One region of the Faecalibacterium sp. AF10-46 genome, then DNA from elsewhere that is predicted to be linked to it. Evidence: predicted binding sites of a transcription regulator. Region 1 holds the regulator's gene; each other region holds the start of a gene.

Region 1 (7,875 bases):
ACAGCGCGGGGCTTGGCGCCCTCGTAGGGTCCGATGATGCCTTTTTGTTCCATCTCGTCCATGATACGGGCCGCGCGGGCGTAGCCTAGCTTGCAGCGGCGCTGCAGCAGGCTGGTGGAGGCCTGGCCGGCATCGATGACCACCTCCACGGCCTGCTTGAACATCGGGTCGGTATCGGGATCCTCGTCGGAGTCCGCGCCGCTGCTGCCCTTCTTGCCGTCCTGAATGGCGTGCTTTTCCATGGCTTCGATCATAGCTTCGTCATACTGCACGGTGCCGCTCTGCTTGATGAAGTCCAGCACACGGCTGATTTCCTCATCCCGCACGAAAGTGCCCTGAATACGGGTAGGCTTGGGCGCACCCACGGGCATGAACAGCATATCACCCATGCCCAGCAGCTTTTCGGCACCGGAGCCATCCAGAATAGTGCGGCTGTCCACCTGACTGGACACTGCAAATGCGATGCGGCTGGGGATGTTGGCCTTGATCAGGCCAGTGATCACGTCCACGCTGGGGCGCTGGGTGGCTACGATCAGGTGCATACCGGCGGCGCGGGCCTTCTGGGCGATGCGGCAGATGGAGTCCTCCACATCCTTGCCCACCACCATCATCAGGTCGGCCAGCTCGTCGATGATAATGGCGATGTATGGCATTTTTTCCAGATCAGGCCGTTCTGCGGCCAGCTTGTTGAAAGACTTGATGTCGCGCACATTGTTCTCTGCAAACAGATGATAGCGGCGCTCCATCTCCTGCACGGCACTGCCCAGCGCACCGGCAGCCTTTTTCGGCTCGGTGACCACCGGCATCAGCAGGTGGGGAATGCCGTTGTACTCGGCCAGCTCCACCACCTTGGGGTCGATCAGCAGCAGCTTCACGTCCTCCGGGCTGGAGCGGAACAACAGGCTCATAATGATGCTGTTCACGCACACGGATTTACCGCTGCCGGTGCTGCCTGCAATGAGCAGATGGGGCATCTTGCACAGGTCTGCCACCTGTGCCACACCGGCAATGTCTTTGCCAAGCGCAATGCCCAAGGGTGAAGTCATGCGCAAAAAGCTCTGGCTCTCGAACACGCTGCGGATATACACCGGGGTCTTTTTGTGGTTGGGCACTTCAATGCCCACGGCAGGCTTGCCGGGGATGGGCGCCTCCATACGCACATCCGCCACCGCAAGGTTCAGGGCGATATCGTCTGCCAGCGAGGTGATGCGGCTGATCTTGACACCCGCCATGGGCTGCACCTCGTACCGGGTGACGGAGGGGCCCCGGGAGATATCCAGCACACGGGTGCGCACGCCAAAGCTTTCCAGCGTGTCCACCAGCTTCTGGGCGTTGGCTTTCAGCTCTTCCTGCGCGCCGGGGTCGGTCTCGTCCTGCGATTTTTCAAACAGCTCAATGGGCGGATACTGGTACTGATAAGTATCCACCGGTTCGGTCTCGTCCACAGGGGCCGCTGCCGCGGCCTGCTCGGAAGCGGCAGGCTTTTCCATTGCCGCTGCCACCAGCGTGCTGATATCCTTTTCCTCCACCGGTTCGCTGGTAATGCTGATCCAGCCGTCCTCGTCGGGCGTGCCGCGCATGGCAACGGCGTTTTCGGCGCTCACCCGGGCGGGTGCCGCCGGGACTGCGGGCTGGATGGGCACGGCGGGCATCTCCGGCGTGACTGCCGCTGCCGGGCTTTCCGGCTGGGCCGTCGGCATTGCCGGGGTCATGACCGGAGTATCAAAGCTTTCCGCTGCCGCAGGCTGCACCGGCTGTGCAGCCTTTGCAAAGAAATCGGATGCATCGGTCTCCACCGCGTCCTGTACGATGGGCTGCGGGGCAGGTCTGGGGGCCGGGCGCAGCGGGTTCTGCCCAAAGGTGCCGCCCGGGCCCACGATGAGCGGCTCGATGGGTTCGCTGCCGCCCTCCTTCACCTCAGTGTGGTCGGGGCCAAGGTCTACGTCAAAGGAAGCCCGGGGCCGGGATACCCGTACCTGCACCGGCGTGATGGCCGGGGCAGCAGGCTCCGGCTGGGCAAGCGGCTGGCCGGAAGTATCTGCGGGCGGCTCCGGCTGTGGGGCGGCCTCCGGCTCCTCTGCCTCCATCTCTTCGGTCACCTTGTGGCCCCAGTGGCGGATGCCGTTCAGCCAGTCCGGCACACCGATGCGGAAAGCCGGAGTTTCCATCTCCTCTTCGGCATCTTCCTCATCCCGGTATTCATCTTCTGCTTCGTCGTAGTCTTCCTCAGCCTCGGCTTCTGCCGCGCGGGCAGCGGCACGTTCAGCGCGGCGGGCTGCGCTCTGCTGCGCCATGGCCGCACCCTTTGCGTGCACGCCGCCAAACGCAGCGCACAGCCACTGCCACACCTCTGCCGGGGTCAGATCAAAAATGTACAGGCTGACACACAGTGCCAGCACGATCATGATAAGGGTTGCCGCAGGCCGTCCGCACAGCAGCAGCAGGCTGCCGCCCAGCAGTGCGCCCAACGCACCGCCGCCGATCCATGCATTCACGCCGTTTGCGTAGCAGGCAGCCGTCATCTGAAATGCCGACATGCCCTGCGGCTGGATATCGGAAAAAACGATCACCGTGCCGCAGGCAAACACCAGCCCAAGAACCAGCTTGAAGATCTTGGGCAGAAGGTCTTCGCCCCGGGTATACTGCACAGCAAGGCAACACACTGCCGCGCCCAGCACAAAGCTGCCGCAGCCAAAAAGTCCGAACAGCACATCGTGCAGGGCCTTCCATGCCGAATCTCCCTCCACAAAGGCCAGCACCACCAGCAAAAGGCCTGCAAACAGGGTGCCAAGCCCCGCCGGAAGCCGCTGCTCGGCCCGCTTTTTGCGCGATGCTGCGCGCCGTGTTGTCGTTTTACGTTTTTTTGTTGCCATGTTTCTTTGTTCCCCGCGTTTGTAGTAGACACACTATTTGATTTTATTATTGTACCACGCAGGGAAGAAAATGGCAAACCTATTGTTGTACAAAATCGGCCTTCATTTGCGTTCGATCTCTTTATACAGCCACGCCAGCGCATCCGAAAGCCCGCCCAGCTCGTCGATGAGCTTTTCCTTCACGGCCCGGCGTCCATCTAGCACGGTGCCCATGTCCATCACCAGCTCGCCGGTGTGGAGCATCAGGTCGGTGTAGCGTTTTTCGGTCATGCCGCTGTGGGCCGCTACGAAGCCGGTGATGCGCTGCTGCATCTGCTCAAAGCTGCGCATGGTCTGCGGCACCCCCAGAATGACACCGGAATGCCGCACCGGGTGCACGGTCATGGTGGCTGTGGGCACGATGAAGCTGCGCCGGGCGCTGACGGCAAGCGGGATGCCGATGGAGTGCCCACCGCCCAGCACAAGCGTTGCACTGGGTTTGGACACGCTGGCGATCAGCTCCGCCAGCGCAAGGCCTGCTTCCACATCACCACCTACCGTGTTCAGCAACACCAGAAGACCTTCGATGCGAGGATCTTCCTGCGCGGCCACCAGCTGCGGGATCACATGCTCATACTTCGTGGTCTTCTGGCCCTGCGGCGCTTCCGAATGGCCTTCGATCTGGCCGATGACGGTCAGGCAGTGGATCACATGCTCCCCGCGGGCCAGCGTGACCGTGCCCAGATCTTCGATCTCTTCCTTTTCCAGCCGACGCTCGTCGGTCAGCTGCGTTTCATCGTTCATATGCTTTCCTCCTGCGTTTTCTGTCAGCATTCCCCAGCCTGTGCCGGGCTATGCAGACTCGCTGCAGCAAAAAAGCGGTAACATTTCATAAAATTTTTTTGAGAATGATTTGACATTCTCCATCGGTGCAGTATACTTTAAATAATTGATTGTAATATCTGCAATATGAACCCGTAAACGGATCGGGGTTTCTCTGCGCCGCATCTGTAAAGCAGGCAGCTGCGGCAAGTACTGCGATAGAGCGAAAGGAGAAAGTATTCTATGAACACCCCTGCAAAGGCTTCACTTCCCGTTATCAAGCGTCTTCCCAAATATTACCGCTATCTGCGCTCTCTGCAGGTGGACGGCATCAACAGCATTTCTTCCCGCGAGCTGGCTGCTCAGATGGGCACCACCGCTTCGCAGGTACGGCAGGACTTCAACTGCATCGGCGATGTGAATGGCCGGCAGGGCATCGGCTACTCGGTGGAAAACCTGCTCTCCATTCTGGAAGGCCTGCTGTTCGGCAACGGTGACCGCCTGCCCACCATCCTGATCGGCTGCGGCCGTCTGGGCAAGGCAGTGAGCCGCTTTATCACCACCGATACCAACGGCTACCGCCTGATCGCCGCCTTTGATGTGGCACAGAGCGAGGTAGGCAAGGAGATCAGCGGCATCCAGATCCGCCATATCGACGAGCTGGAGTCTTTCTGTGCCGAGCATCACCCCAAGGTCGCAGTGCTCTGTGTGCCCCGCGATGGTGCGGAACAGGTCAGCGGCCGTCTGGTAGATCTGGGCATCGAGGGCTTCTGGAACTTCTCCCACTATGACCTCTCTGTGCCGTATCCCGATGTGGTGGTGGAGAATGTCCATCTGGGCGACAGCCTGATGAGCCTTGGCTACCGCCTGCGCAATCAGGACTGAAGATACCTGTTATAAGGAACAAGAGTAATAAAAGGACCCTCTCAGGCTTTGACTGAGAGGGTTCTTCTGCAAGGAGAGTTTTTCAAATGGCAAAACTGTATTTCCGCTACGGCGCAATGAACAGCGGCAAAAGCACCGCCCTGATGCAGGTAGCCCACAACTACGAAGAACAGGGGATGCGGGTGCTGATCCTCAAGCCACAGGTGGACACCAAGGGCGGCGGTGAGCTGGTGAGCCGTCTGGGCGTGCGCCGCAAGGCTGATCTGTTGATCCCGCCGGAGACGGATGTATTCGAGGCCGTGCGCACGGCCAACGCTGACGGTGCGCCGCTGGCCTGCGTGCTGTGCGACGAGAGCCAGTTTTTCACTGCGCAGCAGGCAGAGCAGCTGTTCATGGTAACTGTGGATCTGAACATTCCGGTGATCTGCTACGGCCTGCGGGCAGATTTTTCACTCAAAGGCTTTCCCGGCTCCACCCGCCTGCTGGAGCTGGCCCACACCATCGAGGAGATGAAGACTATCTGCACCTGCGGCCGCAAGGCCATCTGCAACTGCCGCAGGGTGAACGGCAGGTTCGTCTTTGAGGGCGAGCAGGTGGCCATCGATTTGGAAAACGATGTGCAGTACGTGAGCATGTGCCCCCAGTGCTACTTCAAGGCAAAACGCGCGTTCTACGCCGAAAAAGCTGCTTCGCAGGTCGAATAAGCTTGTATACAAGACTGTTGTGTTCAACGACACGGCAGTCTTTCTTTTTTTCCCCGGCCCACAGGCGCTGTCCACGCAGCAGCGCAAAATATGTCGCTGTCGATGCTTCTTCACCCCCCAAAAGGGCGAAGAAGCACCGATTTCAACGCCTGCAGACCGGTGCCGGATGCCTGCTTCACGCGATTGATATATCAGAGTGCACATTTTTTGCACTATTGATATATCAGTTTGCAAGCCCGCATCCGGGCCATTTTAATGTGTTGCTCTGCCACAATGTATGCAACAGTTCCATATTCCAAAACCGAATGTTTACAAAATTATTGCAAAATTCGACGTTCCCCCTATGATACATCCCAGTTTTCTATGCAAAATGGCGAAATATACATGTTGCACAGTTTTTCGAGCCAAGTTTATTCATTTCAGCAAAGGCATCAATTCTCGCGTGAAAACAAGAGCAATATTTGTACGTTTTTTGTTTAGATATCTGCAATTTGCGTCTTTCTTTTTGGTTGTTGTTTTGTTATCATAATTGTATACAACGGGGTATGTGCAGAACCCCCGTTCGAGATGATGTTTTCTGTATTTAGGAGGAGAACAAAAATGAGCATGGCAATTTCTCGTCGTGATTTTATGAAGGTCACCGGCGCTGTGGGCGCTGCCGGCCTTCTGGCTGCCTGCGGCGGCAACTCTGCTGCATCCAGCTCTGCTGCTTCCACCGCTTCTTCCGCTCCCGCTGCTTCTGCAGACGAGAGCCTGGCACTGTCTGACGGCCCTGTTTCCATGACCATCAGCTGGTGGGGCGGCGACAGCCGTCACGAGGCTTACCAGAACGCCATCAAGGAGTTCCAGGCTGAGCACACCAACATCACCATCGAGCCCACCTTCGCCGCATGGTCCGGCTGGGAAGAGAAAATGGCAGCTGCCTTCATCGCTGGCAACGCACAGGATGTGTGCCAGGTGAACTGGAACTGGCTGTACAACTACTCTGCTGATGGCAGCAAGTTCGTGGATCTGAACACCGTTTCCAAGTTTCTGGATCTGACCCAGTGGGATGACGCTGCTCTGGATGCCTGCTACGTTGCAAACGCTCAGCAGTGCGTGCCTGTCTCCATGACCGGCCGTATCTTCTTCTGGAACATGACCACCTTCAACAAGGCTGGCATCACCGAAGTTCCCAAGTCTCTGGATGATCTGATGGCTGCCGGCAAGGCATTCAAGGAGAAGCTGGGCGACGATTACTACCCCATGCATCTGGGCGCATACGACCGTATGATCCTGATGGTGTTCTACCTCGAGTCCAAGTACGGCAAGGACTGGGCTGATCCCGTCACCTCTACCCTGAACTACACCGAGGACGAGATCGCTGAGGGCATCGACTTCATCAAGAGCCTGGTGGATGGCCACGTCATGATGAACCTGAAGACCTACTACTCCGCTAACTCCGATACCGCTACCCACCAGTCCAACGAGTGGATCACCGGTAAGATCGCAGGTATCTTCGAGTGGGATTCCGCTGCTTCCAAGTACTCCTCCGCTCTGGATGATGCCAACAAGGACGGCTTCACCGTTGGCGAAGAGATCAAGTTCGGCGACAACAACGGCGGCTTCTCCAAGGTCTCCATGGGTCTGGCTATCACCAAGACCAGCCAGTGCGTTGCTGAGGCTGCTACCCTGATCGACTTCCTGCTGAACAACGGCAAGGGCGCTGCCATCATGGGTTCCGAGTGCGGCATCCCCGCTTCCAAGGCTGGTCTGGCTGCTGCTCAGGAAGCCGGCGCTGTCAAGGATCTGGTTGCTGAGGCAAATGCAAAGGTCATGGCCTTCACCACCAACAAGCTGGATCCCCTGTTCGAGAACAACGACCTGAAGGCTTCCGGCACCGGCATCTATCAGGAAGTGTTCGACACCGTTGACTACGACGGCGTTTCCGGTGCAGATGTTGTTGATACCCTGCTGGACGGCATGGAGTCTGTTGGTTACACCATCGGCTAAGTTTTTCTTCAGAGTGCCGCTGTGTGCGGTGACGTACATATCATAAAAGGCACCCTTTGACCAAAACGGAGGGGCACCTGCCGCCCATACGGCAGATGCCCCTTTTTTGTCAGGAATATGTTACAAATTCTTGACAAAGCTGTATCCGGTCTGTTACCCCCTTCGTCCGTCTCATGCTCCGAAATTCCTTAAAAAGGAGGATTTCCCAGATGAAAGAAAGCAATGCTCCCGCCGTCGGGCGCACCCCGTTCCAGAAGTGGCTGGACAAATATCAGGGTCTGTTTTATCTGATTCCCTGGATCATCGGCTTCGTCGTCTTTAAGGCAGTTCCCTTTGGTCAGTCGCTGTACTACAGCTTCACCGATATGAACTTCTTCAAGAGCGGCACCCAGTTCGTTGGTCTGGCCAACTACATCACGGCCTTTACCACCACCAAGATCACCAAGGCGCTGCTCATCACCTTCAAGTACGCTTTCATTACCGTGCCTCTGAAGCTGGTCTTTGCGCTGTTCATCGCATACATCCTGAACTTCAAGATCGCATGCGTCAACCTGTTCCGCACGGTGTACTACATTCCCTCCATTCTGGGCGGCTCTGTTGCAATCGCCGTTCTGTGGAAG
Region 2 (7,875 bases), on a different contig from region 1:
GCCTTTTGCCGTTTTATCAGATGGTGAACTGCACCACACAGAATGCAGCGTAGATGCACAGCAGCGCAATGCCCTGCGGGCGGCTCAGCTTGCCCTTGAAGAGGGCGGGCAGGGTGAGCAGCAGCATCACGGCGAACATGACCGGGAACTCCAGCACCAGCGATGCATTGTGGCCGAAGAGCAGGGAGTTCTGCGGGATGGTGAAGGGTGCCACCGCGGCGGAAACACCGCTCACCAGAACCAAATTGAACACGTTTGCACCAATGACATTGCCCAGCGAAAGTGCACCGTGGCCCTTTGCCAGCGAGGTGATGGCCGTTACCAGCTCCGGCAGCGAGGTGCCCAGTGCCACAAAGGTGAGCGCGATCACCGACTCCGGCACGCCCAGTGCCTGTGCGATCAGGGTGCCGTTATCCACCAGCAGATTCGCGCCCACAGCAATGAGCACCGCGCCCACGGCCAGCAAACCCAGCTCCTTGGCAAAGGATGCATTTTCTTCCGGTTCTTCCTCTTCTTCCGGGGCGGGGGCGTTCTTCATGGCCATCACGTTGCAGATGATATACGCTGCGAACATGGCCAGAAGGATCAGGCCCACCGGGCGGGAGAAGTAGCCGGTGGTGTAGGCCACCCCGGCATAGAAGGCCGCTGCCACAAAGAAAAAAAGCACCGGCGTGCGCAGGCTCTTGGGGTCTACCTTGCCCGGCTTCACCGCAATGGTGATGGCCGCAATGAGCGATGCATTGCAGATGATCGAACCGATGGCGTTGCCGTAGGCGATCTCGCCGTGGCCGGTGAGAGCCGAGGTGGTGGAGACCATCACCTCCGGCAGGGTGGTGCCGATGGACACCACGGTGGCACCGATGAGCAGCTCCGGCACATGGAAGCGACGGGCAATGCCCGTGGCACCATCCACGAACCAGTCACCGCCCTTGATGAGGCACAGCAGGCCCACGATGAACAGCAAAACAGGAATGAGCATAGTTTTTCTCCTTTTGTTTTTGGCAGAGCGGCAATAAAAAAGAGACCTTTATTACATCCTGCCCAGAAATGGGAAGGTGTAATAAAAGTCTCAAGCATCCGGTGACACAGCGGGCATTTCTGCCGGGATGTCGCTGCGCCACAGCGCACCGTTTTTGCAAAACGAGCGCCCTTTACTCCCTTTTATCCGAAACGTATTATACCGGTTTTTGCACCAAAGTGCAAGAGGAACGTTGAAATTTCAGCCAGCCTTGGCTACTTTTTTGGCATTGGGATAAATGCGCTCCATGCGGGCATCGTCAAAATGCGCATCCAGCAGCGTATCGATGCTGTTTTTGGGCGCTTCGCCGCTGGTGCGGGCATCGTAGCGGGCAAGGGCCAGCGCACTGGTGAGCATGTTCACCGCCATGAATACGGCCAGCACCGCAGTTACCCACGGGCGGATATGGCTGCGCACCTTTGCCATGCCCTTTTCCACCAGCGGATAGCCGTAGCGCATCCACGCCACCGCTGCAATGCCCCAGAAAAAGCAGTACAGCAGGTTGATGCGCCCGCCCAGATTGAACTTGAACTTGCTGTAGTCCCAGAACACGGTGCCGAACAGCAGCTCGGTGACGGCGCTGCACACGTATTCGTACACACCGCCCATGACGGTGCCGAAGGCGAACAGATAGCGGTCGCTTTTGTCCTTTTCCTGCCGCAGCAGCACTGTAGCCATCACCAGTGCCAGCCCCCACACCACGCTGAACGGCCCCCAGACCAGACTGGAGCGGCTCATCCACACGCCTGCCGTCACGCGGCAGAACACCGTCTCCACCATGTCGCCCAGAAACGCGCCGATCACGAACAGCCACAGCAGGTCGGACACGCTGAGAAAGTTCTTTTCCCCCTTCCGGAGCGCAGTCTGCTCCTGCCGGGCCGCAGCCGGGTAAGCATACTGGATGCGTTTTTCAATGTAAAGCGCGATCCTGCGGCGCAGCGTGTCCGACCGCTCCCCCAGTCTCTGGTTGAGCTGCTCCAGCATCGGGTGCCGGGCCGCATACTGCTGCACCAGCACCGCCGAACCGATCTGGTCCAGTACCGCCACCGTCAGCGAGACCCATACTGCCGGGCGCAGCAGCCAGACAGGGATATGCGCGCACAGCTGCAGCAACACATTATTGCCCCACAGCACACTTGCCGTGCCCAGCGCACCCCACAGCAGCGAATACTGCAGGCACACATAGCCGTTCAGATTGAATTTTTTTCCGGAATAGTCCCACCACTTGCGGCGGTGCAGGCGTTCCAGCAGCTTGGCGGTGATCCATTCCATCACCGTTGCCGCCATCATACAGGCAAAGAACAGGTAGACCGGCTCGGTGCGCAGGTCGCTGAAACTCACGGCCAGCAGCACACCGGTGGTACCGTAGATAAAGCAGAACGGGCCTGCCGCCGCACCGCGGTTGGCAAACCTTCCGCCCCGGATGGTCGCGACTACCGTCTCAGCCACCCAGCCCAGAAAGGAATATACTAGATAAATAACACCCAGAGTATAGAAGTTCAGCGTCATAGGCATCCTTTCGCTTGTGGAATTTTGTCGATACACTGATTGTACCCGGTTTAAGCATATTCTACAAGAGCTGTTGTGAAAAATTCACAAAAGCCGTCCTGCCTGCAAAAAGGGCCGCCGTGCATTCAAACGCACAGCGGCCCTTTCTTATTGATTCAGTTTACAGCTCACAGCTGGCTCTTATACAGCTCCACGATCTCCTCCACGCTGGTGTCGCGGGGATTGCCGGGACGGCAGGCATCTGCAAATGCGGACTCGGCGAGGAACTGGATATCCTCTTCCTTCAGGATGCCGTGCAGATTTGCGGGGATGCCCACGTCTGCGCCCAGCTGCTTGACGGCGGCGATGGTTGCATCGGCGGCTTCCACATCGTTCATCTCATCGATGCCCACAACGCCCATGGCCTTGCCCACGGCGCGGTAGCGCTCACCGGCGACGCTCTTGTTGTACTCCAGACCCACCGGCAGCAGGATGGCGCAGGCCACACCGTGCGGGGTATCATACAGAGCGGACAGGCCGTGTGCCATGGAGTGCACGATGCCCAGACCCACATTGGAGAAGCCCATGCCGGCGATGTACTGGCCCAGAGCCATGCCCTCGCGGCCTTCCGGGGTGTTCTGCACTGCGCCGCGCAGGCTCTGGCTGATGAGCTTGATGGCTTCCAGATGGAACATATCAGAGATGACGCAGTGGCCCTTGGTAATGTAGCCCTCGATGGCGTGGGTCAGAGCGTCCATGCCGGTGGCGGCGGTCAGGCCCTTGGGCATGGAGGACATCATATCGGGATCGACCACGGCGATCTCGGGGATATCGTTGGTATCCACGCAGACGAACTTGCGCTTCTTCTCCACATCGGTGATGACGTAGTTGATGGTGACCTCAGCAGCAGTGCCGGCGGTGGTGGGAACAGCGATGGTGAACACAGCGTGTTTCTTGGTGGGAGCAACGCCTTCCAGAGAGCGGACATCCGCAAACTCGGGGTTATTGATGATGATGCCGATGGCCTTTGCGGTATCCATGGAGGAGCCGCCGCCGATGGTCACGATGCAGTCAGCCTCAGCAGCCTTGAAAGCGGCCACGCCGTCCTGCACGTTGGCGATGGTGGGGTTGGGCTTGATCTCGCTGTAAACAGCGTAGGCAAAGTTTGCAGCATCCAGCAGATCGGTGACCTTCTTGGTGACGCCGAACTTGATCAGGTCGGGATCGGAGCAGACGAATGCCTTCTTGTAGCCGCGGGCGGTCAGTTCGGGAACGATGTTCTCAATGGCACCGTGGCCATGGTAGGAGATGGTATTCAGAACGATGCGGTCAGCCATAGTTATTTTTCCTCCAAATCTCTTTTCCGCCGCTTTCCGGGCGGAGCTCTCTGTTTTTCAGCATAGCACATTGTCAAAAGCTTTGCAATGTGAAATTATTTGAATTTATTGTAAATTTTTATCAATGTGCAGTGTTTTATGGGCACTTTTTCCAATTTCCCACAGTTTTATGTTGTTTTTTCTTTTTCCCCTTGACAAACAGAGCAAATCGTGTATTATTGTATCAAGCGCTTAATACATCAAGACAAGGAGATGATACCATGGGCGAACAGTTTGATGCCAGCCGCCCGATCTATGCACAGCTTGTGGAACGGCTGAAGGCCCGGATCCTGGCCGGCACCTACCCGCCGGGCGGGCATCTGGATTCGGTGCGTGATCTGGCCGCAGCCGCCGGGGTGAACCCAAACACGATGCAGCGTGCCCTTGCCCAGCTGGAAACGGAGGGGCTGGTGCACACCGAACGCACCGCAGGCCGCTATGTTACGGAGGATACTGCATTGATCGAACAGCTTCGTGCCGACACCGCCCGGACGCTGGCGTCGGATTTTCTGGAAAAGATGCGCGGCATCGGCTACAGTCCCGCACAGGCAGCCGCGCTTTTGGAACACTGGGACGCAAAGGAGGACCGCAATGAGTGAACTTTTGAGCTGTGAAGCACTGACCAAGTGCTACCAGAAGGATAAGACCGCACTGGAAAATGTAGACCTGCACATCGGCTTTGGCCGCATCGTGGGGCTGCTTGGCCCCAACGGCAGCGGCAAGACCACCCTCATCAAGCTGGCAAACGGTCTGCTGCAGCCCAGTGCAGGCAGCATCCGGATCGCCGGCATGACCCCCGGGCCGGACACCAAAGCCATCGTGTCCTATCTGCCGGATGCTGACTGGCTGCCGGACTGGATGCGTGTGGAGCAGCTGGTGGAAATGTTCCACGAATTTTATGCCGATTTTGACCCCGCTAAGGCAAACGAAATGCTGGCCCGGCTGGAACTGGAACCGAAGGCGCGGCTCAAGACCCTCTCCAAGGGCAGCAAGGAAAAGGTGCAGCTGATCCTTGCCATGAGCCGTGCCGCAAAGCTCTACCTGCTGGATGAGCCCATTGGCGGCGTGGACCCTGCTGCCCGGGACTATATCCTGAGCACCATCCTGAACAACTACAGCCGGGATGCGACCGTCATTCTATCCACCCACCTCATCGGCGATATCGAGCCAATTCTGGACGAAGCCGTCTTTTTGAAGGATGGCCGGGTGTTCGCCCACCGCAATGCCGAAGAGCTGCGCGAGACCGAGGGCATGAGCGTGGATGCATATTTCCGGGAGGTATTCAAATGCTGAAACAACTGTTAAAATATGAATTCAAGGCCACCGGCCGCACCTATGGCGGGCTGTATCTGGCCCTTGTTGCGCTGGCAGTGCTGAGCGGCTTTTCCCTGCGCAGCTCTTCCAAGGACAACTTTGCATCTCTGCTGCTGTTCGCCTACATGGTCGTAGCCGTTGCAGTGGCAGTGGTGTCCGTGATGACCATTGTGACCCGCTTCACCCGCAATCTGCTGGGCCGCGAAGGCTACCTGATGCACACCCTGCCGGTGACGGAAAGCCAGCTCATCCTTTCCAAGCTGATCTCCAGCGTGGTCTGGATGCTTTGCAGCGGCATCGTGGGTATTTTCTCCTTTGCGGTGATGCTGCTGGCTCTGTCTCTGAACAGCGCGGCCCTGCAGCAGCTGCCGGAGCTGTGGCAGAAAGTGGTAGAGATCTTCCGAGAGATCTTCCGCATGACCGGCAGCTCCGGGTGGCTCTGGCTGGCCTTTGAAACGCTGAACGGGCTGGTGGCACTGGTGTCCAGCATCCTGTGCATCTATGCCGCATGCATGATCGGCCACCAGTTCAAAAAGCACATGGTCCCGGCCGGTATTCTGGCATTTTTCCTGCTGTCCTTCCTGCAGAGCTGGCTGAGCTCCGGTGTCAGCAGTGCCGACATGCTGCAGGCTGTTTCCTATCCCACCCTTGGCGGCGTGGACATCTCCATTGCTGCGCCCAGTGCTTTCACCACCCTGTTCGGGCTGGCGGTCAGCATTGCCTTTGCCGCAGGGTACTTCCTGCTGACCCGCTGGCTGATGGAGCATAAGCTGAATCTGGAATAATTTTAATGTCCTCCGCTTTCGCTCTGGGCATTTTCAGCGAAACTACTTCTTAATTGCTATTTGTAAAAGGCCGAACCATAAACTTCATCTGATACAAAAAACATCTGCAAGCTGCCCCATTCCGGGCAAAGTTTGCAGATGTTTTTCTTGTTATAAAGTGTTCAGCACTCGTCGTACTGCTTTTTCAGGTAGTTCAGGCATTCCACCGCGTTTTCCGGGGTGGTATTCTCCAGCGTTGCAAAGATATAGGGCTTTTCCTGCTTTGCAAAGCGCAGGATGGTGCGGTAGTCCTCCATGCCTCCCTGCCCTGCACCCGTAGCAGCCAGCTGGCCGCCCGCATCCTTGCGCAGGAAATCTTTGAAGTGGATCATGGCGATGTCCTTGCCCAGAAGCTCGATGGCCTCGGCGAACACTTCCTCGCGGCGGTCCACATTTTCCATGTTCAGCAGGTTGACGGGGTCGAACAGGATCTGCAGGTTCGGGCTGCCGATCTCGTCCAGCACAGTGCGGGCGCGTCTGGCATCGTACACGATGTGCTTGACCACCGGCTCAATGGCAATGGTCACGCCATACTGCTCGGCGCAGCGCACCACCGGCTTGAAGTTCTTGATAAAGGTGGAAAGTGCGGCATCGCTGCGGCACTCCGGGCAGAACTTGTACTCTGCGTTGGGCGCACCGGTCTCGGTGCCCACCATGCCGCAGCCCAGCAGGCTTGCAAAGCGGATGTGCGCATAGTATTTTTCCTGAATGGCGTGCAGGGCATCCGCATCCGGGTGGGCAAGGTTCAGGTAGTTGCCCAACACGGCAATGTCGATGCCGTTTTTCTCAAACAGATGCCGCAGATACAGCGCATAGCCGGGGGTCAGGGCGCTGGGGGTGCAGGGCAGCTCCTTGAAGGATTTGCTCAGAGCCACATGGGCGCAGGTAAAGCCTTTCCGGCGCACCAGCGGCAGCACCTGTTCAACAGGCAGCTTTTCCGCGTCATGCAGACGCAGGCCGAATTGGATCATGGAAAACCTCCTCCTTTCCCGCACAACACGCGGGGTTGCATTGACCTTATTATACACGAAAGCTGCGTTCCATGGAACCTCCTGAAACAAAAAAGAGCATCACTTTGCACCCTCAATGGATACAAATGATGCTCTTTTTGCAGATCTGGTCCTGGCAGATGCGGCTCATTCTCAGCGACGGTACTTTGCAGCGGCCTGCAGGCGCTGCATCGCACGGTCGAGCGCGATCTTGCTCTGATAATATTCATGCATGCTCTGCTGATGCTGCAAACGCTCCTCGGCACGGATGCGGGCAGCCTCGGCACGGTTCTTGTCGATATCCTCCGGGCGCTCGGCGCTGTCCACCAGCACCATCACGTAGGCAGGCGTCACCTCGGCAATGCCGTCGCCTACCAGGATGTCCCGGCTTTCACCGTTCACCTCAAAGTGCAGGATGCCCATGTGGATGGCCACCAGCACCGGGCTGTGTCCGGCCTGTATGCCGTACACGCCATCGCTGATGGGCAACACAAGGTCTTCGCAATCGCCCTGATAGTACTCACCGCTGGACGCAGTGATGTTCAGCATGAACTTGTTCATCAGACGGCACCGCCCTTTTCCTCAGCCAGCTTTTCCGCTGCCTTCTGGCGGGCATCTTCCAGCGTACCAACGTTGAAGAACGCCCACTCCGGCAGGTCGTCGGCTTCGCCGTCCACAATGGCGGCAAAGCTGCGCACGGTATCCTGCAGGGGCACATACTTGCCCTTCAGGCCGGTAAAGTTCTCGGCCACAGCAAAGGGCTGGGACAGGAACTTCTGCAGCTTGCGGGCGCGGGCGACGGTGAGCTTGTCGTTCTCGTCCAGCTCGTCCATGCCCAGAATGGCGATGATGTCCTGCAGCTCCTG
Region 3 (7,875 bases), on a different contig from region 1:
CGACGGCATCAACTATGTGTTTGACGGCCAGCACACCATCGAGATCATTGCCAGTGAGTCCGGTTCCCGTGATACCCCGGTGTGGTGTATGATCTACGATGACCTGAAATATAAGGAGGAAGCCCATATCTTTGCCGACCAGCAAAAGCATGTCAAGGCGCTGTCCTCTTTCGAGACCTTCAAGGCGCATATTGAAGCAGATGACCCCAAACAGAAGATGATTGAGGCCATTGTGCAGTCCTATGGCCTGGCAATCACCTCGACCAAAGCAAAAAACGGTATCAGTGCAGTTTCTACACTGGAGCGCATCTATGACAAATATGGACAGGCTGTTCTGGACAGAACGCTCCGTCTGGCAGCGGCAACATGGGAGGGAGAAAACAACTCCTTCTCTGGCAACATCCTGATGGGCATTGCTCGCATCGTTGTGGCGTATGGGGATACTGTCCGGGACGATGTGTTCAAAGACCATGTGGGCCGAGTGTCGGTGAAGGCAATCATCCGTGCGGCAAAAGAACGCCGCCCCGGTGCGCTGGGCTATTCTGAAGCCATGATTATCGAATACAAAAAGAAAAGCAAGTTCCGCCTTTCGCTGAAAACGCTCTATGGCGGGAAGGCGATGAGCGGCGAGGATGACTTCGGGGAAGAGTAAAGTAACAGTACGCTTTTTTAGATGGGGGATTCACATTGTACTTGATTGCTGCCTGTGTTACCTCGTGCTTCTCTGCATAGCTTAAAAGGGATTGACGGAACTTCATGGTTTGCGTTACAGTATTCATGGCGAATGCGTTGTCCTTTCTGTGTGGTTTGTGTATCAACTTAACTATAACACAGGACGACCCATTCGTCTTTCTTTTTATCATCTATTGTAATCCTACAAATCCTACAGTTTCAACGAGAAAATCAACTTGCTGATAGCAGGAAAGCGTAGTATAATTAAATTGGTATATTATGAATTGTAGAGAGGTGGAGTGATTGCGCTGACTCCAAATAAAATGTTTTTCGATCAATAACAATCCTGGTACGCTGCCGGAGAGATGGGAAAAAGTCGTGAGGTGTTGGAATGAAGACCAATAAAATTGGAACGATCACTTTCCATAATTCATACAATTACGGTTCGGCGTTGCAGGCATTTGCGCTACAGACATACTTGAAAAAAAGAAGGATATCAGTCGAGGATCATTGATTACGAATATAAGAAAGATTTTAAACACTATAAGCTGTTCAGGACATATTCGTACTTATATTATCCCAAATATAATAGTAAAGAGGAATGCTGCGGATGCGGTGCTTGTTCCAGCGTATGTCCCAAAAGCGCCATTACGATGCAGGAGGATGCCCTTACGCACAAAGACAGCGTGTGGGCGACATTACCATTGGAGATTATTGGGGCGTTCAGAAATATGATCCGCAGCTTCTGGTGGAACAGGGAGGAACGATCAATAGTAAAGAAGGCGTTTCCTGCCTGCTGATAAACACGGAACGCGGACAACACCTTGTCGAGAAATACGGTGCGAAGATAGAAAGCTATCCGGTTGAATTTTCTAACATTGCTTAGGAGAATACGCAGCTGAACCGGCCAACGAAGCATACCAGACTGAGAAATAAAATTTTCAGGAAGTATAAGGCGAGCGGCTATGCTGGTGTGGAAGCAATTTTTGAGCGGGATCAGCGGAACCAGAAGTTCATATGGGGAATGTATGACCGCATTTGCGGAATGTTCTGCCGGAAAACACGGTAAGGCTGCGGCTTTCGGTCAAAATACACACATTTCCGTGCATCAGCGGCAAATGTTTGTTAAACTATTATCTATCTTGCAAGCTTGCAATGTGCACGGTTTTTGTTTATAATAGTAGAGTAACGGGGCAAGACCCCCGAGTGCGAGCGAAACTCTAGTTCAGAAATTAAAACTTGAGAGGAGTTTATTACCATGGGTTTAGGTAAGAAGACGATCGACGATCAGAACTACTGCGGCAAGAAGGTGCTTGTCCGTTGCGATTTCAACGTCCCGATGAAGGACGGCGTGATCACCAACGAGAACCGCATCAATGCAGCTCTGCCCACCATCCAGAAGCTGGTCAACGATGGCGCAAAGGTCATCCTGTGCAGCCATCTGGGCAAGCCCAAGAACGGCCCCGAGGCAAAGTTCAGCCTGGCACCCGTTGCTGTGGCTCTGAGCGCAAAGCTGGGCAAGACCGTTGTGTTTGCAGATGACGACAATGTTGTCGGCGAGAACGCAAAGGCTGCTGTTGCTGCCATGAACAACGGCGATGTCGTTCTGCTGCAGAACACCCGTTTCCGCAAGGAAGAGACCAAGAACATGCCCGAGTTCAGCGAAGAACTGGCTTCTCTGGCTGATGCATATGTTGACGATGCATTCGGCAGCTGCCACCGTGCACACTGCTCCACTGCAGGTGTCACCGACTTCATCAAGGATACCGCTGTCGGCTACCTGATGGAGAAGGAGATCAAGTATCTGGGCAACGCTGTGAACGATCCCGTTCGTCCCTTCACCGCTATTCTGGGCGGCGCAAAGGTCGCAGACAAGCTGAATGTTATCTCCAACCTGCTGGAGAAGGTCGATACCCTGATCATCGGCGGCGGCATGGCTTACACCTTCGTCAAGGCTCAGGGCTACGAGGTCGGCAAGAGCCTGTGCGACGATTCCAAGCTGGATTACTGCAAGGAGATGATGGCCAAGGCTCAGGAGAAGGGCGTGAAGCTGCTGCTGCCCGTTGATGCTGTCTGCATCAAGGACTTCCCCGATCCCATCGACGCTCCTGTTGAGACCACGGTTGTTCCTGTCACCGCGATCCCGGCTGACATGGAAGGCTGCGACATCGGCCCCGAGAGCATGAAGCTGTTTGCCGATGCCGTCAAGGCATCCAAGACCGTTGTCTGGAACGGCCCCATGGGTGTGTTCGAGAACCCCACTCTGGCAGCCGGCACTCTGGCAGTTGCTAAGGCTATGGCTGAGAGCGATGCTACCACCGTGATCGGCGGCGGCGACAGCGCAGCAGCTGTGCAGCAGATGGGTCTGGGCGACAAGATGACCCACATCTCCACCGGCGGCGGCGCTTCTCTGGAGTATCTGGAGGGCAAGGAGCTGCCCGGCATCGCAGTTATTCAGAACGCATAATCTGATCCCGGCATCATAATGGGTGCGGCGGCTTTAGCGCCGCCGCATCTTTTTGTTTGTGCAGAGTTTTCTGCACGATAGAAGGTAAATAAAGGAGATAGAGTATCATGGATAAGGCAAAGCGTAAGGCTATCATTGCAGGCAACTGGAAGATGAACAAGACTGCCTCCGAGGCTGCTGTTCTGGTGGACGAGCTGGTCCCCGCCGTGCAGGACGCAGGCTGCGAGGTAGTCATCTGCACCCCGTATACCGATCTGGTCACCGCTGTGGAAAAGACCAAGGGCACCAACATCCATGTGGGTGCTGAGAATGTTCACTTCGAGAAGTCCGGCGCTTTTACCGGCGAGATCAGCGCTGACATGCTGGTGGATCTGGGCGTGGAGTACGTCATTGTGGGCCACTCTGAGCGCCGCCAGTACTTCGCCGAGACCGACCAGACCGTGAACAAGCGCGCTCTGGCTGCTCTGAACGCCGGTCTGAAGGTCATCATCTGCGTGGGCGAGAGCCTGCAGCAGCGCGAAGAGGGCGTGACCGAAGAGCTGGTGCGTATGCAGACCAAGATCGCTCTGCGTGATGTGACCGCTGAGCAGATGGCAAATGTCGTGATCGCTTACGAGCCCATCTGGGCCATCGGCACCGGCAAGACCGCTACCGCCGATCAGGCTGAGGAAGTCTGCGGCCAGATCCGCAAGGTGATCGGCGAGGTGTACGGCGAGGCAGTTGCCGAGGCTACCACTGTCCAGTACGGCGGCAGTATGAACGCCAAGAACTGCGAGGAACTGCTGAGCAAAAAGGATGTGGACGGCGGCCTGATCGGCGGCGCATCCCTGAAGGCTCCCGACTTTGCAGTGATCGTCAATGCAGCCACCAAGGGCTGATCGACGGTTTAAATCAGCTGTTTCAGCGCCCGGCTGCGCCGCATTTCCAGCGCTGTGCCGGGCGCTGATTTGTTAAATTCAAAGGAGATTCAATTTTATGGCAAAGAAACCTGTTCTTCTGTGCATCATGGATGGCTTCGGCTGGGTGCCGGAGGAGACCTTCGGCAACGCCGTGGTCGCCGCAAAGAAACCCCACCTCGATGCTCTGATGGCAAAATATCCCATGACCACCATCAACGCTTCCGGCATGGCCGTCGGTCTGCCCGAGGGCCAGATGGGCAACTCTGAGGTTGGCCACACCAACATGGGCGCTGGCCGCATCGTGTACCAGCAGCTCACCCTCATTACCAAGTCCATCAAGGACGGCGAGATGCTCCAGAACCCGGTTCTGGTCAAGAACATGAAGGCTGCCATCGATGCCGGCAAGGCCATCCATCTGATGGGTCTGGTGGGCACCGGCGGTGTGCACAGCCACGCAGACCACTGGTTCGGCGTGCTGGAAATGGCAAAACATCTGGGTGCAAAGAACGTTTACCTGCACTGCATCACCGATGGCCGTGATACTGACCCGCACTCCGGCAAGGGCTTCCTGGCCGACCTGCAGGCTAAGCTGGACGAGCTGGGCATCGGCAAGATCGCCAGCGTCTCCGGCCGTTACTACGCCATGGACCGCGATAACAACTGGGATCGTGAAGAGAAGGCATATGCTGCCTTTGTCTACGGCGAGGGCAATCATGCCGCCAACGCTGCCGAGGCCATCGAGGCTTCCTATGCAGCAGACAAGACCGATGAGTTCGTTCTGCCCTGCGTCACCTGTGAGGGCGGCCGCGTGCAGGACGGCGACACCGTTATCTTCATGAACTTCCGTCCCGACCGTGCCCGCCAGATGACCCGTATCTTCTGCGACGATGCGTTCACCGGCTTTGAGCGCCGCGGCGGCCGCAAGCAGGTGAACTATGTCTGCATGGCTGAATACGATGCCACCATGCCCAACTGCGAGGTCGCCTATCCGCCTGTGGAGCTGAAGAACGTTCTGGGCCAGTACCTGTCCGAGAATGGCAAGACTCAGCTGCGCATTGCCGAGACCGAGAAGTACGCTCATGTCACCTTCTTCTTCAACGGCGGCGTGGAGGCTCCCTACGAGGGCGAGGACCGCTGCGTGATCCCCAGCCCGAAGGTCGCCACCTACGATCTGCAGCCTGAGATGAGCGCCCCCGAGGTTGCTGCCGAGTGCGTCAAGCGCATCGAGAGCGGCAAGTACGATGTGGTGATCCTGAACTTCGCAAACTGCGATATGGTGGGCCACACCGGCGTGTTCGATGCTGCGGTCAAGGCCGTGGAAGCCGTTGACACTGCTGTGGATCAGGTGGTCACTGCTGTGCTGAAGGCCGGCGGCTGCGCCTTCATCACCGCCGACCACGGCAACGCTGAGAAGATGATGAACCCGGACGGCACCCCCTTCACCGCACACACCACCAACGTGGTGCCCTTTGTGGCAGTTGGCTGCGGTGATGTGAAGCTGCGTGAGGGCGGCTGCCTTGCTGATATCGCTCCCACCATGCTGCCGTATATCGGTCTGCCCGTGCCTGCTGAAATGACCGGCAAGAGCATCATCGTGGAGTAACTGACCATTAAAATAGCCGACGCGTTCGCTTTGGCTATGAATAGCGGAATTGTTATTCTTATATTTACAGCTCTGGAAAATCTGCGGATTTTCCAGAGCTGTTTTTTCACGTGAAAAGCCGATAAGATAAACTGCGTTTTTGGGCTTCGACCCCCATTCTAAATCAAAAACTTTTCTTTTTTCCCCATCCGTGCTACAATAAAAATGAATTTTTGATTGTAGGAGAAGCGGATGGAAACAACGCATAAACAAATCGTTCTGGGCATCCTTGCCCATGTGGACTCCGGCAAGACCACCCTTTCGGAAGCCATGCTCTACCGCTCCGGCGCGATCCGCAAGCTGGGCCGCGTGGATCACAAGGATGCCTTTCTGGATACCGACACGCTTGAAAAAGCGCGCGGCATCACCATCTTTTCCAAGCAGGCCCTGTTGACGGCGGGCAATACGGATATCACATTGTTGGACACCCCCGGACATGTGGATTTTTCTACCGAGACAGAGCGCACCCTGCAGGTACTGGACTATGCTGTGCTGGTGGTAAGCGGCACCGACGGCGTGCAGAGCCACACCGAGACGCTCTGGCGGCTGCTGCGGCGCTACCATGTGCCCACCTTTGTGTTCGTGAACAAGATGGACCTGCCCGGCAAGAGCAGGAAAGAACTGCTCGCCCAGCTGAACCACCGTCTGGGCGAGGGCTTTGTGGCCTTTGATGTGCCGCAGGCCGACCGGGACGAAGCACTGGCCCTGTGTGACGAAAAACTGATGGATCGGATGCTGGATGCCGGGCAGTTGACCGATGCGGACATCATCCCGGCCGTTGCACGCCGGCATGTGTTCCCGTGCTGGTTCGGTTCGGCGCTGCGGCGTACCGAAAACGATGCACTGGAAAGCGTGGATGCTCTGCTGGACGGGATTGACCGCTATATCCGTCCGGCTCCCACGCTGGATGCCTTTGGTGCCAAGGTGTTTAAGGTGTCGCAGGATGAGCAGGGCACGCGCCTGACATGGCTGCGCGTGACTGGCGGCGAACTGAAGGTAAAGGCCCAGCTCTCCGGCGAAGCAGATGGTGAGCCGTGGGAGGAAAAGGCAAACCAGCTGCGGCTGTACTCCGGCGTAAAGTATACGCTGGCGGAAGCCATCGGCCCGGGGCAGGTGTGCGCCGTCACCGGCCTGACCAAGGCGCGCCCGGGCGAGGGCCTTGGCGCGGAACGCGACAGCGATGTGCCGGTTCTGGAACCGGTGCTGAGCTATCAGGTGCTGCTGCCGGAGGGGGCTGATGTGCACGCGGCACTGGGCAAGCTGCACCGGCTGGAAGAAGAGGAGCCGCAGCTCCATGTGGTATGGAACGAGACTTTGGGCGAGATCCATGTGCAGCTCATGGGCGAGGTGCAGCTGGAAGTGCTGCGCAGTTTGCTGGCAGAGCGTTTTGGCCTGAACGTGGAGTTCGGCCCCGGCGGCATTCTGTACAAGGAGACCATCACGGAGCCTATGGAGGGCGTGGGCCACTACGAGCCGCTGCGCCACTATGCGGAGGTGCATGTCAAGCTGGAGCCCCTGCCCCGCGGCAGCGGGATGCAGTTTGCCGCCGACTGCCGGGAAGAAGTGCTGGACAAGAACTGGCAGCGCCTTGTGCTGACCCATCTGGAAGAAAAGCAGCACCTTGGCGTGCTGACCGGTGCACCGCTGACGGACGTGAAGATCACCCTCATTGCGGGCCGCGCCCATCTTAAACACACGGAGGGCGGAGATTTCCGGCAGGCCACCTATCGCGCGGTGCGGCAGGGCCTGATGCTGGCCAAAAGCCAGCTGCTGGAGCCATGGTATGCCTTTCGGCTGGAAGTGCCGGTGGAAAACCTTGGCCGTGCCATGACCGATATCCAGCGCATGGAGGGCAGCTTTGACCCGCCAGAGAGCGGGGAAGAGGCTGCTGTGCTCACCGGTTTTGCACCGGTGGCCACCATGCGCAGCTACCCCATGGAGGTGGTGGGCTATACCCGGGGCCGGGGACACCTGACCCTGACGCTGGACGGCTACCGGCCCTGCCACAATGCGGCGGAGATCATTGAAGCTGTGGGCTACGAGCCGGAGCACGACCTTGACAACCCGGCAGATTCGGTGTTCTGCGCCCATGGCGCGGGCTTTGTGGTGCCTTGGGATCAGGTGCGCAGCCACATGCATGTGGACAGCGGCTGGGGCAAAAGCAAAAGCCCGGAGCAGGAGACGCAGGCCGTGCC

The links. The regulator Rex, encoded in region 1, represses fermentation and respiration genes when NADH is low (regulators of the CRP and FNR family bind a similar motif). The targets are predictions, from matches to a motif close to ATTGTTAANNNNTTAACAAT.
Region 2: the regulator Rex is predicted to act here: its motif matches at 3,913-3,932, upstream of fucO (lactaldehyde reductase).
Region 3: the regulator Rex is predicted to act here: its motif matches at 1,794-1,813, upstream of DWV57_RS06690 (phosphoglycerate kinase).

The regions. Positions count from the first base shown of each region.
Region 1 covers NZ_QVGY01000005.1:100,032-107,906, forward strand. The annotation lists gene DWV57_RS07360 (DNA translocase FtsK) at 1-2,873, opposite strand, end outside; gene DWV57_RS07365 (ATP-dependent Clp protease proteolytic subunit) at 2,976-3,656, opposite strand; gene DWV57_RS07370 (redox-sensing transcriptional repressor Rex) at 3,918-4,559, shown strand; gene DWV57_RS07375 (thymidine kinase) at 4,646-5,263, shown strand; gene DWV57_RS07380 (ABC transporter substrate-binding protein) at 5,864-7,255, shown strand; gene DWV57_RS07385 (sugar ABC transporter permease) at 7,465-7,875, shown strand, end outside.
Region 2 covers NZ_QVGY01000012.1:25,661-33,535, forward strand. The annotation lists gene DWV57_RS12025 (calcium/sodium antiporter) at 17-979, opposite strand; gene DWV57_RS12030 (putative ABC transporter permease) at 1,220-2,527, opposite strand; gene fucO (lactaldehyde reductase) at 2,695-3,843, opposite strand; gene DWV57_RS12040 (GntR family transcriptional regulator) at 4,104-4,481, shown strand; gene DWV57_RS12045 (ABC transporter ATP-binding protein) at 4,474-5,175, shown strand; gene DWV57_RS12050 (hypothetical protein) at 5,169-5,981, shown strand; gene DWV57_RS12055 (sugar phosphate isomerase/epimerase family protein) at 6,143-6,991, opposite strand; gene atpC (ATP synthase F1 subunit epsilon) at 7,163-7,570, opposite strand; gene atpD (F0F1 ATP synthase subunit beta) at 7,570-7,875, opposite strand, start outside.
Region 3 covers NZ_QVGY01000004.1:158,551-166,425, reverse strand. The annotation lists gene DWV57_RS06705 (DUF6551 family protein) at 1-652, shown strand, start outside; gene DWV57_RS06695 (Coenzyme F420 hydrogenase/dehydrogenase, beta subunit C-terminal domain) at 1,292-1,558, shown strand; gene DWV57_RS06690 (phosphoglycerate kinase) at 1,931-3,139, shown strand; gene tpiA (triose-phosphate isomerase) at 3,247-4,017, shown strand; gene gpmI (2,3-bisphosphoglycerate-independent phosphoglycerate mutase) at 4,115-5,641, shown strand; gene DWV57_RS06675 (TetM/TetW/TetO/TetS family tetracycline resistance ribosomal protection protein) at 5,873-7,875, shown strand, end outside.